Linked DNA regions of Prochlorococcus marinus str. MIT 0918. The protein of the gene in region 2 binds, or shares a complex with, the protein of the main gene of each other region. Links are inferred from orthologs where the notes say so. Each region holds a gene or a part of one and is shown on either strand. Other genes may lie near its edges.

Evidence for each region.
Region 1: the proteins of accC (region 2) and accD are in contact, whole or in part, in a solved structure (PDB 8UXZ), measured with the Escherichia coli proteins. The link is inferred for Prochlorococcus marinus str. MIT 0918 from one-to-one orthologs.

Annotation. Positions count from the first base shown.
Region 1 is NZ_CP114780.1:444,449-453,785, reverse strand. The notes cover bases 2,024-4,892. They hold accD (acetyl-CoA carboxylase, carboxyltransferase subunit beta), read right to left. Parts: upstream 3,959-4,892; coding sequence 3,089-3,958; downstream 2,024-3,088. Other genes in these bases: O5636_RS02400 (phosphoribulokinase), read right to left, coding at 4,203-4,892; O5636_RS02410 (hypothetical protein), read right to left, coding at 2,688-3,008; O5636_RS02415 (Gfo/Idh/MocA family protein), read right to left, coding at 2,024-2,683. Outside these bases: fba (class II fructose-bisphosphate aldolase), read right to left, coding at 1-213; O5636_RS02420 (class I fructose-bisphosphate aldolase), read right to left, coding at 364-1,431; more of O5636_RS02415, read right to left, coding at 1,556-2,023; more of O5636_RS02400, read right to left, coding at 4,893-5,099; leuB (3-isopropylmalate dehydrogenase), read right to left, coding at 5,172-6,260; lpxD (UDP-3-O-(3-hydroxymyristoyl)glucosamine N-acyltransferase), read right to left, coding at 6,291-7,328; proB (glutamate 5-kinase), read right to left, coding at 7,357-8,451; O5636_RS02380 (YqeG family HAD IIIA-type phosphatase), read right to left, coding at 8,451-8,963; O5636_RS02375 (DUF3727 domain-containing protein), read right to left, coding at 8,964-9,337.
Region 2 is NZ_CP114780.1:1,335,914-1,345,349, reverse strand. What follows is about bases 1,447-4,414. They hold accC (acetyl-CoA carboxylase biotin carboxylase subunit), read right to left. Parts: upstream 3,619-4,414; coding sequence 2,275-3,618; downstream 1,447-2,274. Other genes in these bases: O5636_RS07235 (glycosyl transferase), read left to right, coding at 3,821-4,414; O5636_RS07250 (YggT family protein), read left to right, coding at 1,949-2,257; psbX (photosystem II reaction center X protein), read right to left, coding at 1,675-1,851; O5636_RS07260 (Ycf66 family protein), read right to left, coding at 1,447-1,579. Outside these bases: O5636_RS07270 (ABC transporter ATP-binding protein/permease), read left to right, coding at 1-247; O5636_RS07265 (chlorophyll a/b-binding protein), read left to right, coding at 258-506; more of O5636_RS07260, read right to left, coding at 536-1,446; more of O5636_RS07235, read left to right, coding at 4,415-5,107; O5636_RS07230 (PRC-barrel domain-containing protein), read right to left, coding at 5,165-6,259; chromosome segregation protein SMC, read right to left, coding at 6,321-9,436. UniProt on the Escherichia coli protein: This protein is a component of the acetyl coenzyme A carboxylase complex; first, biotin carboxylase catalyzes the carboxylation of the carrier protein and then the transcarboxylase transfers the carboxyl group to form malonyl-CoA.

The DNA.
Region 1 (9,337 bases), 890 kb from region 2 along the record:
TTCTGTTGCTGCAATGATTAGATGTCGAAGGAAGATTTCACCTGCATAACTGCGTGCACCTCTTGATGCTTGAAGAATTACTGGACTGTCAGTTTCTGACGCTGCTTCCATAATTGCCTGAACTTGCTCAAGATTGTTTACATTGAAAGCAGGAATGCCATAGCCGTTTTCAGCTGCATGGTCAAGAAGGAGTCTTAGCGGGACAAGAGCCATTGGTTTCTCAGAGAAGTCATGATGCCCAAGAAAAAAGTCCTGGGTCAAAGGACCAGGACTTTAGAAGATAATGGTATGAAATGTCACGCTATTAAGGGACAAAAATACCTTTGTTTGTGTAAAAGTTATTTTTAGTTTATGGAAAATAAATCAATACTTATATCCAGCAACAAATAAAGCTTCATCGGAGGACGGTTGAGAACCCTCTAAATAACACCCTTTTGAAGCTTCTGAATTTGCTTGAGCTCGTGCTAAGAGAGCATTCTGACCAGCGGTTATGTTTTTGCCATCCCAAGCTTTAAGACAAGAGTGTTGTAGTGCTCTGCCATAAGAGAAACCAATATTCCAAGTAGCTTTTCTTTTTATTTTATTCATCAAGTTTAAATATACAGATGCTGCCTCTTCACTTAATCCACCTGATAAAAAAACTATTCCAGGTACTGCAGCTGGAACGGATCTTTCCATTGTCCTAATGGTTTGCTCAGCTATTGTCTTTGGATTGGATTTCTCTGGGCATTCCGCCCCTTCAATAGTCATAGAAGGTTTAAGCAAAGTCCCTTCCAAATAAACCCCATTTGTCTTGCAGGCCATATATACTTCTTTGATTACTTCTTCTTGAATAGCTGCTGTCTTATTAATTCCATGGGAACCATCCATGAGTATTTCTGGTTCAATAATGGGGACTAAACCTGATTCTTGAACAGATCTTGCATAGCGAGCTAAGCCCCAAGCATTTTCTTTGATTGATAATTTTGAAGGACAACCATTATTTGTAATCTGAAGTACTGCTCTCCATTTAGCAAAGCGAGCCCCCTGAGCGTAATAGTCAGAAGATCTTTCTACTAGACCATCTAAACCTGAGCAGAAAGTTTCTATATCGCCTCCGCCTGCTAATGGTTTTAATCCCTTATCAACTTTAATACCAGGAATAATTCCAAGCTTTTCCAGCTTTTTTACCATCAACTCTCCGTCAGAATGGGTTTGAAAAAGAGTCTCTTCAAATAAGATTGCACCACTTATATATTGTCCAAGACCTTGAGTTGTAAAAAGCATCCCTCTATAAGCCTTTCTATTTGTTTCAGTGTTTTCTAAATTGATTGATGCAAGTCTTTTGCCAATAGTTTTTGTAGATTCATCTACAGCTAGTATGCCTTTCCCAGACTTGGCTAGAGATTCAGCAGTTTTTTTTAATTCTTCTTTGTAATAATTAAGAGGCATTAGTAATTGAAAATCTTTAAGGTTAGATTTTTTCAGATAATGCTATGAAGGATTTTATTTAATACTCATTTGCATGTATAAAATCTTACTTTTAATAGTAGTTTTTATTTATTTTGGGCGTTATTTAAAAATCATTAATTTTAAGTTTCATCCCTGATTTGGATGATTCTATTATTTTGTCAACAACCTTTTGAGTGACTACGCCTTCATGTATGCCTGGTATAACGGGTTTTTGTCTTATAATACTTTCTCCCCACCATTGTTGAATTCTAGCTACTGGAGCAACACGCCCATCTTCCCAGGTTTTAGAAAATATAAAATCCTCACTAGGCTGAATAGAATTTATAGTTTTATTTTTTTCTGCAAACCATAAACCAAATCCATGTACATAATCTGTTTGATTATCACTGCCTAATATTAATGTTCCATCTTCTCCATAAACTTCTATCCAACATCCTCTTCCATTTCTAGATACTGCAGATAATGTTAATTGAGCAGGAACTATTTGACGTGATTCAATGTCACATATTTCCATATGAGCCATACATATATCTTCACTTGTTACTGATTTCATAAGATTATTTACTGGATGCTTTCTTTCTTTAATTGATGTAGATGTAAAGCTACTTACAGAAGTTATTTCTCCAAATAACCACTCTAATAAATCAAAAGAATGTGTACCAAGTGCACCAATGACTCCTCCTCCTTTTTCAGTTTCTGAATACCAATTCCAAGGTCTATTTATATTAGCGCGACTACTCATTAACCAATCATACTTTATAAGCCATGGCTTTCCAATAGCTCCTTCTTCAATCATTTTCTTTGCTTGCATAAAGAGAGGAACAGCTCTATATTCAAAATTTACAGCTACAGATAGTTTGCGTTTAAGAGAACTTTTTTCTATTTCTAAAGCTTCTTTTCTATTTAAAGCGATTGGTTTTTCTAATAAAAGATGTTTATTAGAATTAAGTGCTTCAATCGCTAATTTATATCTAACTTCTGGTGGAGTAGCAATAATGATTGCATGAATTGAAGGGTCGTTAATAAGATGCTGCCAATTACTATAACCTTTTAAATTATATTTATTAGATGCCTCATCTATCTTCTCTTTCCTAGGATGCCAAAGTGCTATAGGTTTAAAATCTTTATTTGTTTTTAAGGAGGGTAAATGGACTTTTTCTCCAAAACCTAAACCTGCTATTGCAACCCCAATTTTTTGGTTAGGATCTTTATATGATTTTTCTAAGGTCATACTTTTAATGAGAGCAAGCTGATTTAATTGTTTCATCAATTAGGGAATCTCCATGGGGAGTATTCCATTTTTCTACCTTTTGTTTTATTCCATTAACTGATTTATCTTTATATAATCTTTTTGAGCAATCGATTATCATATTATAAGATATTTCTTGATAACTTTCATTATCAAATGATTTCCTTGGCTCATATCTGCTTAAAATAGATATTAAATTATCATTGGTTTTTTCTAAACTATTTTGATCCCACCATTGCCTTCCATTTTGCGTGGATTTCACTTCAATCCAATGATGAGTATCTCCTGCAATAACTTTATTGGGCAAATAAAGTATTAAACTAAATATAATAATCAAATTAAGTAGGTTATAAAAATTATAAAATCTCATTTTTCTATTTGTATGAGTTAATTTAATTCATTACTTCCATGTAATCTTAACAATATTCCAAGAGTTTTACGTAATTCAGTTCTAGGAACAATTTTATCTACGAAACCATGATCTAATAGATATTCTGCTGTTTGAAAGTTATCTGGTAATTTCTCTCTTAATGTTTGTTCTATTACTCTTCTACCGGCAAAACCTATCAGGGCTTTTGGTTCAGCGAGTATTAAGTCCCCCAACATGGCAAAGCTAGCAGTTACACCTCCTGTGGTGGGATGAGTAAGTAAAGGCATATAGAGAAGCTCTGCTTCTCTGTGTCGTTCTAATGCACCTGAAATTTTTGCCATTTGCATAAGGCTCAACATACCTTCTTGCATTCTTGCTCCTCCAGAAGCGCAAACAATTAGTAAAGGATATTTTTTTTCTGTTGCTTTCTCAATAAGGCGGGTAATTTTTTCTCCAACAACAGACCCCATAGATCCTCCCATAAACCTAAAGTCCATTACAGCTAGGGCCATTGGAATGCCTTCTACTTTGCACATTCCTGTCAAAACACCATCTTTCATCCCAGTACTTGCCTGGCTTTCTCTAAGCCTATCTGCATAGGCCCTTCTGTCTTTAAACCCAAGAGGGTCAACAGGGGTAAGGTCTTTATCTAAAGCTTGGAAACTTTTTGAATCTACAATTAGCTCTATCCTTTCATCACTATTAATTCTATTGTGGTGACCACAGTTGCTACATACATTTGCATTTTTGATTAGATCTTTCCTATATACAACTTGACCGCATTCTGGGCATTTCCCCCATAAACCATCACTTTCTTCAGTCTCTTGGATTACTTTTCCAACAAACTGATCTTTCCTTCTTGCTGCGAACCAATCGAATAAGGACACTTTTAGTGATTCTTTTGATTTTATAGATAAACTTTATCTCATAATGAATTCAATGGATAGAAATACTACTTATCAATACAAAGAAATCTTCTCAACATTTTTAGTTGGATTCATTAATAAAAACAAAAATTCTAGTTTTTTTATTAATGTAATGATTTTAACTATAAAAAAATCTATCTATTTAATATATTGATTTACTTTTATGTATTAAATCTACTATATAGAAAATTATTTAATTTAATCATCATTTCTTTTTTTCTTCAATCATTCTATGAATAATTGGCGTAAGAATAAGTTCCATAGCAAAACCCATTTTGCCACCATTAACAACTATGCTAGTTGGACTTGTCATAAAAGAGTCTTGTATCATTCCTAATAAGTATTGAAAGTCAATTCCCCATTTCTCTCTTGCTCCTTTACGAAAATGAATAATTACGAAACTTTCATCTGGGGTAGGTATGTTTCTACAAATAAATGGGTTAGAAGTATCAATAGTAGGTACCCTTTGAAAATTAATATCTGTACGACTAAATTGTGGGCAAATATGATTTATATAATCAGGCATTCTTCTAAGGATAGTGTCTACTATTGTTTCTGCTGAATATCCTCGTTCTGCATTATCTCTGTGTATTTTTTGAATCCATTCAAGATTAGTTATTGGTACTACACCTACTAATAAATCTGCATATGATGCTACGTCATATTCTTCGCCTACAACACCACCATGAAGTCCTTCATAAAAAAGTACATCAGTTCCCTTAGGGATTTCTTCCCAAGGTGTGAATTGACCTGGACCAAGATTTGTACCAAGCCTTGAATTATGCTCATCTGCTTCTTCTTGACTATGCAGATAGTATCTTTTGTTTCCACTACCTGTCTCTCCATAAGCTTTGAATAATTCTTCAAGTTTGTCGAATAAATTAGCTTCTGGACCAAAATGCGAAAAATTTTCCCCTTTTGAAAGAGCATCAGCCATTGCTTGCTTCATGGGAGTTCTTTCGAATCGGTGATAACTATCACCTTCAACTACGGCAGGTATTATTTCTTCTCTAGCAAAAATATGTTCAAATGCTCTTTTGACTGTGCTTGTACCAGCTCCTGATGAACCTGTAACAGCTACTACTGGATGACGCTTTGACATCTATGCGTTGCAAATTTCCTATAGATTTTCGCAGGTCATAGTATGTGTAATTGATACTTCTAGGCAGTTTATTTATATTTCTTGTAATTCATCTAGTATTTTTTGGCCCATTTCAAGGCATCCGATTTTTTGATCTAGATTTTTACTAGTTAAATCATTAGTTCTAAAACCCTTCAAAAGGACTGAGCTTACTGCTTTTTCTAAGCTTTCAGCGGCTTCTATTTCTTTCAACCCAATTCTAAGCATCATTGCTGCTGAAAGTATCATTGCAATTGGATTTGCCAAGTTTTTTCCAGCAATATCAGGGGCTGAGCCATGCACTGGTTCGAATAATCCAGGACCATCTTCTCCCAATGATGCTGACGGTAACATTCCAATTGAACCAGTAAGCATTGCAGCCTCATCGCTCAAAATATCACCAAAAAGATTGCCTGTAAGAATTACATCAAATTGATTAGGTTGTCTAACAAGTTGCATTGCAGCATTATCTACATATTGATGACTGAGTTCAACTTGTTGGTAATTGTTACCTATTGAAGTTACACATTCTCTCCATAGTTGACTTACATCTAAAACATTTGCTTTATCTACAGAACAGAGTTTCTTCTTTCTTTCATTAGCTAATTCAAAGGCTATTTTTGCAATTCGATTTATTTCATTAGTTGAATAACTCATGGTGTTAAATGCTCTTTCGCCAAATTCTTTTGTTTGTATTCTTCCTTTTGGCTCACCAAAATAAATCCCCCCTGTTAATTCTCTGACCACAACAAGGTCTACTTCTTTAATTATCTCTTTTTTTAAAGAGCTTTCATCTAATAATGCATTAAAAACTTTAACTGGTCGAATATTTGCAAAGAGTTTTAGTTCAGATCTTAGTCTTAGTAAACCTGTCTCAGGTCTTAGCTCACGTGCAATTCCATCATATTTTGGATCTCCTATCGCTGCCATTAGTACTGCATCGCTTTTTTTGCACTGTTCAAGAGTCTCAATAGGCAATGGATTATTTTCTTTCTCAATAGCATTCCCTCCAAAAGCCATTTCTTGAAAATTTAGATTGATGTTTTTTCTTTTACAAACAGCATTTAGTAGAGACTTTGTAACTTCTGTTATTTCAGGACCTATTCCATCACCAGGAAGTAAGGTTATGTTGTAATTAGTCATAGATATTTTTTTAATTATTTTAATTTTAATTTAATTAGATCGATTGAGGTTTCTAATTGCTTTAGCTATTTCTGGAAGTCTTTTGAAATTTGCTGAACATCTCAACCATAGTTTATTTGGCATAGCAGGAAAACCACTAATTATTTGACCTGCTTCGATATCTGCATGAATACCACATTTAGAGCTAGCAATTACATTTGCCCCTACATTTACTCTGTTCCCTACGCCAACTTGACCAGCCAAAATTACTCCATCTCCAATTTTTGCACCCCCTGCAATTCCTACTTGAGCAGCCATGGCACAGTTTTTTCCTATTTCAACGCCATGTCCGATTTGTACTAAATTATCAATTTTTGTTCCTGCACCTATAACTGTTTCTCCAACAGCTGGTCTGTCAACTGTTGTCCCACAACCAATTTCTACATTGTTTTGAATAATTACTTTTCCAGTCTGTGGCATCTTTCTCCAACCTTTCCTTGTAGGTATAAAGCCAAACCCTTCAGACCCAATCACAGCGTGTGAATGTATGACACAATTCTTACCTATATTGGTATGTGGATGAAGTACACAATTTGAATGCAATTCAGAACCACTGCCAATAGTCACATCATTGTATATTACTACTCCAGGATGAATAATAACTTCAGAATTTATCTTGCAATTAGATGCAATAGTTACATTTGCACCTATTGATACGTGTTCTCCTATATCTACATTTGTACCAATAATAGCAGAATTATGGATATCCTTAATAGGAATAATTTTAGGATAAATAATTTCTAAGATTTCAGCAAATGCAATTCTTGGCTCTTTAACAGTAACCCAGGCTATTTTTCTCTTTGTAATATTATTTGATAACTCTTTTTTATTAGGAAGTATTAAAGCTGAAGCATTTGTTTTGTTTAACTCTTGAAGTAAATAACTTCCTTCTTCAAGAAAACTTATTTGACTCTCTGTGGCTTTTTCTAAAGATGCAGCTTGATAAATTTGAGGATTATTTGAGATAGAAAATTCGAGAACTCCTGATTCTCCATTTTTAAGGATATTAATTATATCTAGAAATTTCATGGCTGTAAGGAATGATTAAAGGTCATTTTCAAGAAATAAATTCACTTGTAAGTACTAAAACATCTCTGTGAATAACAATAGGTGATTGTTTGGATCTTATAGGATTATTTATTTTAGCTCTTATTTCTTGACTGCTTAAAGAACTAATCCCCTTAGCAACTTGGAGTCCATCCAAATTAAAAACTGTTACTGGTTGATTCGCATTGAATTCTCCTTCTATTCGTTTTATTCCAACTAGTAAAAGAGATGCACCTTTGTTTTCTATAGCATTGAAAGCACCTTCATCTAAATATAATGAGCCTTGCGAATGTAAGGCATGAGCTAACCAACATTTCTTTGTCCCCATAGGTTTTGGATTTGGATGGAAAACAGTTCCTCCTCTTGAACCATTAAGAATTTTCTTAAGTATTAAGGGATCTCTTCCGTCTGCAAGGTGAACTGTTATTCCATTTTTAGTAGAAATTTGAGCAGCAGTGAGCTTGGTTTTAATTCCACCAGTTCCCCAATTTCCTGAATTTGTTGAATCAATTTTAAGTTGTACTAAGTCTTTAGAATTATGTACATCAGTTATTGGTTTAGCTTCTTTATTAGTTCTTGGATCAGATGAATAAAGTTTATCTATATCAGTTAGTAAAATAAGTTGATCTGCGCAAATTGCTGATGATACTAATGCAGATAATGTGTCATTATCTCCATATTTTAATTCTTCATTTGATATAGAATCATTTTCATTGATTATTGGTAAGATTTTCCAATCAAGAAGTCTTTTAATTGTTAATGAAGCATTATTAAAATTCTTTCTTGATTGAAAATCTTCCCTGGTTAAAAGTATTTGTGCAACATTATACCCATGATTACTCATAGCACTTTCATAAAGCGACATAAGATAGCCTTGACCTACTGCTGCTGCTGCTTGCAGTGAATTAATATCACTAGGTCTCTCCTTAAAACCTAGTTTAGTACATCCTAGGCCTACTGCTCCACTTGATACGATTATGATTTGATCACCTTTATCTTTAGATTCAGCAATGTATTTACAATATTCATTTATTATTGTGTTTGTTCTCAGATTTTTAGTTCCTCTAAGTAAACTAGTACCAATTTTTATAGTCCATAGTGTCATTATTTATAAGCCCCAATTATAGAAGCTACTTTATTTTCTATAATTTGCATTTTGTTGTCTTGAATAACATTTCCATTTGAGTCTATTGGCTTGACTAGAATAGTATAGATTCCTAAACGATTACCAACAAGTATATCAGTAAAGATTCTATCACCAATAATAGCTATCTCTTTATTGTAGAAATTAAAGGGCTGTATAGATTTAACAATTGCTTTCTTTCTTGGTTTTATGGCCTTATATGTAAAGGTTACATTTAATTGTTTTGCTATAGATTGAATCCTTCTTTTTGATGGATTATTACTGATTAAATGTATTTTAAAGTTTCTCTTTGCTTCTTGAATCCATTGATAGACAGAATGGTGGACTTTAATTTCATTTCTAGGTAAAAGAGTTCCATCTACATCAAGTAAAAGCAACTTAATTCCTTTATCTTTTATCTCATTATATGAGATTTTTCTGATATCTTTGCCAGTATTCCATTTTGCCTTGAGAACTTCAGTGTTTATTAACATTTAGAATTCTCTTTTATCTAGTTCTGATTCAATTAAAGGTTGAATCTTGTCAAATTCCTCACCTTCTAAAACTGAAGCTTGACCGTCTATTAGTTTTCCAACAACAAAAAATGGATCTAAAGGAATATAAAGTCCATACTCTTCTTCTTTCAGTTTGAAGTTAACTAGTAATTCATATAGTTCAGAATCTTCATCAAAATCTTTTTCTTCTAATTCTTCAGGTTCTGGCTCCTCTAGTTCTCCTGTAACAGTGAGTGTAACAGCTGATCTAATTAGTCTCAAATCATACTCTTGTAGTACAACATCAGCCATTTCAAGAATGGGTTCTTTTTTTTCTATTGTTTCAATCAATTCAGGATCTAAACTTTCTCTTA
Region 2 (9,436 bases):
AAGATTGGCATTTGGTAGATTACTTTTAAATTCTCCAAGATTTGCAGTTTTAGATGAAGCAACTAGTGCTTTAGATATAAATACAGAAGAGCACTTATATAGTTTGTTAAAGAAAAGAGATCTTGCTGTCATTAGTGTTGGGCATAGGCCAACACTAATCGACTTTCACGAATCAATCCTGAAGCTATCAGGAGATGGTTCATGGAGTCTCAATTCATCATCCAACTACGAGTTCAATAGAGAGTAATTTCCCTTTTATGACATCCAACAATTCAGAATTATCACAAGTGGAATCTTCCAACAAAAATGCTCAAGAAAAAATTGAGCGCAATAAGAAGATTAACGAAACGCCTAGTGCAACTACTACAGATATTCCTTCATTTGGTTGGAGTGGATATGCAGAAAGAGTTAATGGTCGTTTTGCAATGATTGGTTTCACAGCAATTTTGCTAATAGAAACTTTTAGTCATTCAGGCTTTCTCCATTGGGCTGGATTAATTCCTTAATTGAAGTTTGCTTAAGGTGAATAAGCTTTCTAATCATCAAACCTTGAAGAGTTATCTCGTGGTCTAGAACGTTGCCTTGTATTCGAATTAGAAGAAGGTCTCCCTGAGCGTTGAATATTTTGATTAGATTTAAACTTGTCTGAACTATCACTCTGAACACTTCGTCTGCGTAATGATGGAGAGTTAGGAGAAGAAAACGCAGCATCTTCAGCTTTATCAGAAATAGGGTTTCCTTTAGGAGCAGAATATCTATCTGCAGTTGATTTAAAATCTCTTTCATTTCTTCTCATACCTTCATTTCTTCTAATACCTTCATTTCTTCTAATACCTTCATTTCTTCTCATACCTTCATTTCTTCTAATGCCTTTAGGAGATTGTGATGAATCATTTCTGGGTCTTGAAGTTTGAGTATTAGCTCGAGGCCTACTTCCTCGTTTACCTTCTTGACGAACTGTTCTGCGCTCACCAAAGGTCGATCGGCTTCCAATCTCGTCCTCAGTTTTATCATTTTGAAATCTGGCCATGCGTCTAGAAGCAATTCCATCATCTCTCATAGAATCCCTCTGAGATCTCATTCTTCTGCTAGCAGCCTGTTCAGGAATTGCTGGTCTAGCAGTTCTTCTAGACCGATAAAAATCTTCTTCTTCTTCCTCATAATCTTGTTCATCTCTACCTGAGAAACGACGATTTATGGGCTCTTCCTGAAATTGTTCAAAATCGTCGCCTCTTCTAGATCTAAATCCTGAATTGGGAATAGGGTTAGAATCCAATTCATCATCAAAATAGGATGATCTCCTAGCTTGATCAGTAGCAATTCCTCGAAGGCGAACACTCTCATAAGCAAAGAAAACTGTAGTGCCAGCTAACAAAAATTGTCCAAATTGCAGAATGGGATCTAATCGCCATCCCTGGAAAAACAATATGCCTCCACACAGCAAACCAATTGCTGCAAAAAAAACATCGTAATCGCGAGCAAGTGCTGGCTTAAAGGATCGTAAGAAATAAAGGCCTCCGCCACATATGGCCAAGGCAATCCCTACAATGCTGGCCCAATTCAGACTGGCATTGACCAAAGTAAAACTCCACGAAAAAATCCATAAGTGAAATAGAAAACTACGTCACTTGTTTTCAGTCTAAGAAATAAGCAGGAATTGCCTAGCCCTAGCCTTTACCTATTTCGTTGAAGTTGATCTTTCTGAGAAACCCAAAGCAAAGCAAATGCAGCAGGAACAACAATCAAGGCACCAGCAGCTAAAAAGCTGCCAATCATGCCTACAGCTGAGTTAGTCGCAGCCTGACTTGAGACAGAAGCACCGAAAATTAGATTTGACAAAATAAAAGCCATTACAGCGCTTATAAAAGCAAAAACATAATAATCTTACGAAGTAAAAGCATCTTTATACGATAGATGCACAGATGCTTAGAGCTTTGTGACGCCAATCATGATAGAAAAACTCCCAATCATCCATTTCTTAATGGGTTTTCTTTTAGCTGGATGGAGTCTGACCTTCTTGATGAGAATAGTCCTTACCTGGTATCCACAAGTCAATGTCAGTAAAGGATTTTGGGTTTTCTTTTACCTTCCTACTGAAGTGTTTTTAGCACCTACACGTCGTTGTATTCCACCAATCGGTGGGGTTGATATTACGCCAGTTATTTGGTTCGGTGTAATTACTCTTATTAGAGAATTATTAGTTGGGCCTCAAGGAATAATTGCTCAAATAGTTATCAAACAAACAATGCAAGCATAATTAAAAACCTTTTTCAATCAGATCATTTCCTGCTCTACAAATTTTGTATGAACATCACCTTTCAAAAACTCATCCCGATCAAGTAATTGCAAGTGAAAATCTATGGTGGTGGGTATCCCAGTAACAGCACATTCATTCAAAGCTCTCTTCATTCTTTTTAAAGCAGTTTCACGATCACGACCCCAAACTATTAATTTTCCAATCAAAGAATCATAAAAAGGTGGTATGTCATATCCAGTATATACATGGCTATCAACTCTTACTCCAGGTCCTCCCGGGGGCAACCAGCCAGTAATTCTGCCTGGAGAAGGTCGGAAATTATGTTGTGAATCCTCTGCATTAATCCTACATTCAATAGCATGGCCTCTGAGTTGGATTTCTTGTTGAGAGCAAAGAAGACGTTCCCCGCCAGCAATTCGAAGTTGTTCTGCCACTAAATCAATTCCTGTAACCATTTCAGTTACAGGATGCTCAACCTGAATACGTGTATTCATTTCCATAAAATAAAAATTTCCTGAACGATCAAGCAAAAACTCAACTGTGCCAGCACCTTCATAATCAATACTTTTTGCCGCTGAAACTGCAGCCTCTCCCATACGAATTCTTAAACCGTCATCCAAGGCAGGGCTTGGAGACTCTTCTAATAATTTTTGATGTCTCCTTTGAATCGAACAATCTCTTTCTCCAAGGTGAACAACATTACCAAAACTATCTGCCAAAATCTGTACTTCAACATGCCTTGGTCTTTCAATAAATTTTTCCATGTATAAACCAGAATTTCCAAATGCAGCTTCTGATTCACCTTGAGCAGCCTTGAAAAGCTCTTCAATAGATTCAGAGCTATTAACTAATCTCATACCTCTTCCACCGCCGCCTGCAGTGGCCTTAATCATGACTGGATAACCCATTTCACTTGCTAATGATGCAGCTTCTTCCCAGTTCGCCAATAATCCTTCACTCCCAGGCACCGTTGGCACTCCTACCTTAACCATAGTGGATTTAGCAGTTGCTTTATCCCCCATTGATCTAATTGCATGTGGGGAAGGACCAATAAAAACAATGCCATGGTCTTTACATATTTCTGCAAAACGATCATTTTCAGCCAAAAAACCATACCCAGGATGAATTGCATCTACACCACGTGAAGTTGCAGCAGCCAAAATATTTGGAACATTTAAATAGCTTTTATTACTTGGAGAATCCCCGACGCATACAGCTTCATCAGCAAGTTGGACATGCAAAGCATTTCTATCGGTAGTGCTATAAACAGCAACTGTTGCAATGCCTAATTCTCTACAACTACGTAGAATTCTTAAGGCAATCTCGCCACGATTAGCAATTAGGACTTTGCCTAGAGACACTATTGCAATTACTAGATAAAACGATCGTATCAGTGCTTAGCCCCATACTTTAAAAAAGCGATACGGTATATGATCAACTTTGACTTAGTTTCAAACTTTGTTTCAACTGCGGATGTGGTGGAATTGGTAGACACGCACGTCTAAGGAGCGTGTGGCTTCGGCCTTGCGAGTTCAAGTCTCGCCATCCGCATAATTAAAAACCTTGACTTCCATAAGACCTCCTACAGATCACAAACCTGCTCAAGTAGTGGTGATTATTTCTAATGGACCAGGTGAACTAACAACATGGGTTAAACCCCTAGTCGAGAGCTTACATAATCAATTAGCAATGAGACCTTGCGAAAAATTTGCCAGAATTAGCCTTAGGCTAGTTCTAGTTCCCTGTCCAAATGCAACGGGAAACGAACAAAAGGCCGCTGAAAGTTGGAATAAGTTCGAAACAATTACTTCAGCTAAAAATTTCTGGAACCTGATCTTTAATCCTAAAAAATATGGCTTTTGGCCAAATCAAGGTGTGGTTGTCTTTTTAGGGGGCGATCAGTTTTGGAGTGTTCTACTCTCCGCAAGACTTAAATATAAAAATATTACTTATGCCGAATGGAAAGCAAGATGGCCTTTTTGGAATGATCGAATTGCGGCAATGTCTCCCCAAGTCAAACAACTTCTGCCCAAAAAACTGAAACAACGTTGCGTTGTCGTAGGAGATTTAATGGCAGATCTTCAAAAAGAAGCTAAAAATAATAATCCTCTTCCAAAAGGTAAATGGATAGCAATCTTACCTGGATCAAAAAAAGCTAAGCTTTCAGTTGGAATACCATTCTTTTTAGAAGTTGCAGATCATTTATTGAGAGAAGTACCATTCTGCAATTTCATTATTCCAATAGCACCAACAACAAGTATTAAAGAAATAATATATTTTAGTGGTTTAAATAATCCTATTTCGAAACAATATAATTCTAAAATAAAAAATATAGAACAGGCTACGGGAAAACTGCCATGGAAAAAACTAATCACTAATCAAGAAACTAAAATATATTTAATTGAGGAACATCCTGCTCATGAATTTATAAGTCAATGTGATTTAGCCTTAACTACAATTGGAGCAAACACCGCGGAGCTAGGAGCACTTGGGACACCAATGATTGTTGTTGTACCTACACAACATCTACATGTAATGGAAGCATGGGACGGTCTGCTTGGAATTATTGCAAGACTCCCTATACTAAAATGGTTCTTAGGCCTACTTATTGGGCTTTGGAGATTAAGAAAAAGAAATTATATGGCCTGGCCAAATATAAGTGCTAAAAAGATGATTGTTCCTGAAAGAATTGGCAAAATTAATCCTATAGAAATAGCAATAGAGGCAAAAGGATGGTTATCTTCTCCTAAAAGATTAAAAGGGCAAAAAGAGGATTTAAGAGCTCTAAGAGGTGAAGAAGGAGCTATAACAAAAATGACAGAAGAAATTATAAATCTACTAGAAAATTAAAAAAATTCATAAGGGGTATTATTCTCGCTATTTCTTTTAAAAAGTAATTGAATCTCTTTACCATGGATCTTCGATATCATTAGAATTAGATAATTTATCATAATTAATATCATCTTGTTCTTCTCTCTTTATTTTAATTGGTTCAACATCTAAAGGATCTTCTAAGTTTTTAATTGCCTTTCGATTACTGGCTCTATTTCTTCCTTTAGAGAAATTTGAGGTCAAATCAGAAGTACTTTGAGAAGAATAATTTTCTTCCTGAGGCTCTAATTGATTATCTTGTTCAGGATAAGAATCTGCAAAATCAGAATTATTTGATCGAGGAAAATCTTCTAAATAACGTGCTTGTTTACCATAACTTTTTCTTTCATCTTCTAATTCAACATATTCCAACTCTTGCTCTTCCTCTTCCTGTTGCTCTTGCTCTTCCTCAATCACACTTATATCTTCGGAAGCTGATAAAAACTTTTGATTTTGCTCAAGTTCTTCCCCTGCAGTGAGTTGGTTTTCTACAGGCACTAAATTAACTTTATAACGCTCTCTTTCTCTTTCGTCCCATGAAGAACCACCAACTCCAATTTTTTCAAGCAAACCACTACTTAACTGCTTTAATTTCTCTTCAGCACCTTCATAAACAATTATTCGATCAGCACCACTACTAACAATCTCGTTTACTGGAATCTCCCAAGTGCTCAAAACACCTTCTCCCAAAAGTGGTACACCCATTGCTCCCATGACCAAACTAATTAATTCTCCCGTTTCAATATCAAAGGAGAAACCTAAAACTCTGCCCAATTGTTCTCCAGATTCAGTGATTACCTGACAATTAATAACTTTGCTATATCTCTCAGGAGTAAAGTCTTCACTTAAAGAATCGACAGAATCAACAAGTATTACATCCCCAACTTGACGAATACGTTCCAAGAGCATCCATTTAGGTAATCCAGGTAAAAATCTAGTTAGAGGATTATCTCTTAAACCAAGTGCTACAACTTCTCTTCGATCAATATCTACAACAACTTCACCAACCACACCTAAGCGTCGTCCTGTATCGCGAGTAATTACTTGAGTCCCCATTAATTCTGAACGAAGCCAGAGTCTTTCACTAGGGACCATTTCACCTAAATCGTTTGGAAATTGTGTGTTTGTCAAACTAGAGATTTAGATTTGAACTGTTCTATTCATTTTGACGCATAAACTGCTCAGATACATATCAAGCTGCCAAAGGCAAACCAATCACTTGGGTATTTGCCCCCCTCGCCTGAGTTACACCAATAGTTCTTGAAGCTGCACCAATCATTGGTCTACGATGACTTACAACCATAAACTGAGCATTTTCAGATTGACTTGAGATTAAAGAAGATAATCTTTCAACATTGACACCGTCTAGAAAACTATCTACTTCATCTAACGCATAAAACGGAGAAGGTCTAAAGCGTTGTAATGCAAATAAAAAACTTAGTGCTGTTAATGATTTTTCACCTCCTGACATGGCTGCTAAACGTCTTACAGGCTTACCTTTAGGATGAGCTACTAATGTCAAACCTCCTTCTAAAGGATTCTCATTATTTTCTAATTGAAGATGACCATCACCATCTGACAAACTGCCAAAAATCTCACGAAAATGTCCATCAACTGCTTCAAAAGCTTCCATAAAAGCTTCTTGCCGAAGTGTTTCAACTGTTTCAACACGAAGTAATAATTCTGAACGCTCTTCTGTCAAAATTTCCAATCTTTCAACTAAATCCTGAAGACGAACCTCTAATTTCTCAAGTTCTTCCAAAGCAAGCATATTGACAGGTTCTAAAGATTCAATCTTTTCTTGCAAGCTCTCTATTTGTTTTTGGAGACTTTCCAATCCTTCATCTCTAATTTCTTGAGAAATTTCAGGTAAAGGATCAGGCAAAACTCTCTCTAATTCTTTGAGGCGAATCTCACCACTACGCAACTGTTCATCAATAGCTTCAATCTCTTCATGCAAACGTTCTAATTTCCATTCAAAATTTTGAAATTTTTGTCTCTTATTAGCCAAATCAAGCTCGGCAGCATCTCTAGCGCGTCTTTTTTCTCCAAAACTTTCTTCAAGCTCTTTCTTTTGAAACTCTAATTTGTCTCGTTTTTTACTAAGACCTTGTTTTTCTTCTCGCCATTTTTGATGTTGCGCGGCCAACAAATTAATAGCATCTTGCAATCTCGTTTCTTCTTCCAAGAGCGCTTTTTGCTGACCATCAAGTCTTTCAATAGCTAACTCTTCATAACGTTGTTGATGAATCAAACTATCTCTCTCTTCTTTCGCTTTGGAAAGAGCTGTTTCAGCAACTTGAAGCTCTTGCTGTAACTTATGAATATTAATATTACGTTCATCTGCTTGAGGTATATTTTCTTTTGCATCTAATTCTTTTAAATGTTGTAAATATGGTTCAATCTCATTTGTAAGTGAAGTAAAACGAGTTTGATATTCTTCTTTAGACTTTCTCAAAATATTATAACGATCTAATTGTTCATTTTGTCTATTTATCAAAGGACCATTTGAACGTTTAAATGCAGAGCGCTGAGCATCCAAAGAAGCTTGTTTTTGTTCTAAGGATTTTAACTTGGGTCTCTCTTGATTAAGGGAGTTGATTAATCTATTTTCCTCACTTCTAGACTTAACCAAAGTTTCACCAAGTTCAAGTAATCTTTTTCTTAAAGGTTCTATATCATCAGAATCATTAGTTAAACCAAAACTTAAAGAACTAGCTCTATGCAAGAAACTTCCTCCTGTCATAGCACCACTCTTTTCAAGTAATTCCCCAGCAAGAGTGACAGATCTAAATGACCCTAAATGTGTACGCGCTGAGTGTAAGTTATTAAAAACGAAGGTCTCACCAAAAACATATTGAAAAACCTTTTTATAAATAGTTTCAAACCTAATTAGATCAATAGCTCTACCTAAAAATCCATTTTTTGGATTATCAGATAAACTTGGTCTCTCAAAAACACTTTTAACAGATGAAGCACTTTTAAGTTTATTTAATGGTAAAAAAGTCAATCTACCTGCTTTACGCTTTTTCAGTACTTCAATAGCTTGTGATGCAATCAAATCGCTTTCTACAACTACATGACTAATCCTTGCTCCAGCAGCAACCTCAAGAGCAAGTCGATGCTGATTATCAACTTCACCTAGATGAGCTACTGGTCCATATATTCCATCTAAGCCTGATTCTAAAAGTAATTTTAATGCACCTGTACCTCTACTTTCTTGTAAAGTGTCTCTTCTGCTTTCTAATCGCGCAATTTCTTTTTCGAGTTTAGTTTGATCATTTTCCAAACGTAAACGAGTGCGCTGTTGAACAGAAAGTTCAGAAGAATATTGGTCGATATCTTTTTGCTGGCTTTCAATCATTTTTAAAATTGAATTCCATTCATTTTCAAGAATGGCTAATTCTTTATTTAATTTTTTATTCTCTATTAAATCTCTATCTTGATCGATTTTAAGTTCCTCCAATCTTTCATTAACTTGTATCAATCTTTCTTTTAGTTGCTGACTTTCTTCTTGCAGTGGCTTCAACTTTACTTCAATTTTTTGTCTTATTAAATTTCTTTCTTTATATTTTTCGACCCATTCTCCAGAACGTCCTGCTACATCAGTTAATCTTCTCCGAGATGACTCAACAGCTGCTTGAGAAACTTTTACATTATTTTGAGCATTATCAATGTTTTCAGAAGACAATTGCTTAGTCTTTTTTAAACTATCTTCTTTAACTTGCTGTTGTAAATTTTTTAAATTTTGTCTTTTCACCTGAAGGGCTTCACCTTCATCCTTATGTTTAATAGCCTGTCGATCAAGTTCTCTAGATTGACTATCTAAACCTGCTATCTGAGCCTGAATAGAAATTAATTTATCTTCTCCTAATGACTTAACTTCCTTTTGTAATTCTTTTAATTTCAGATCTGATTTATGTAACTCTTGTTGATATTCTTCAATACGTTTCTGATCAGATACTTCTCTATCAATTAAATCTTTTTGATGTAACTTTAATTCTTTTAAATCTTGTTTAGCTAATTCAAAAATCAAAACAGATTCTTGTTTTTTAACTAATTGATATTGCTCTTTAAGTTCCTTATAAAGGCGAGCTTTCTCACAATCTTTTTCCAAGCGTTGCTTTGAAGTAAGCAACTCTTGTTCAACTATTCTACATCTTTCCTGTCTTTCATACACATCATCAAGTTTTAAACGTGCCTGATCTATGCGACTATCAAATAAAGCGACCCCAGCAAGTTCATCAATTAATCCTCTTCTATCTTTATTACTCATAGAAACTACACGAGTAACATCTCCTTGCATGA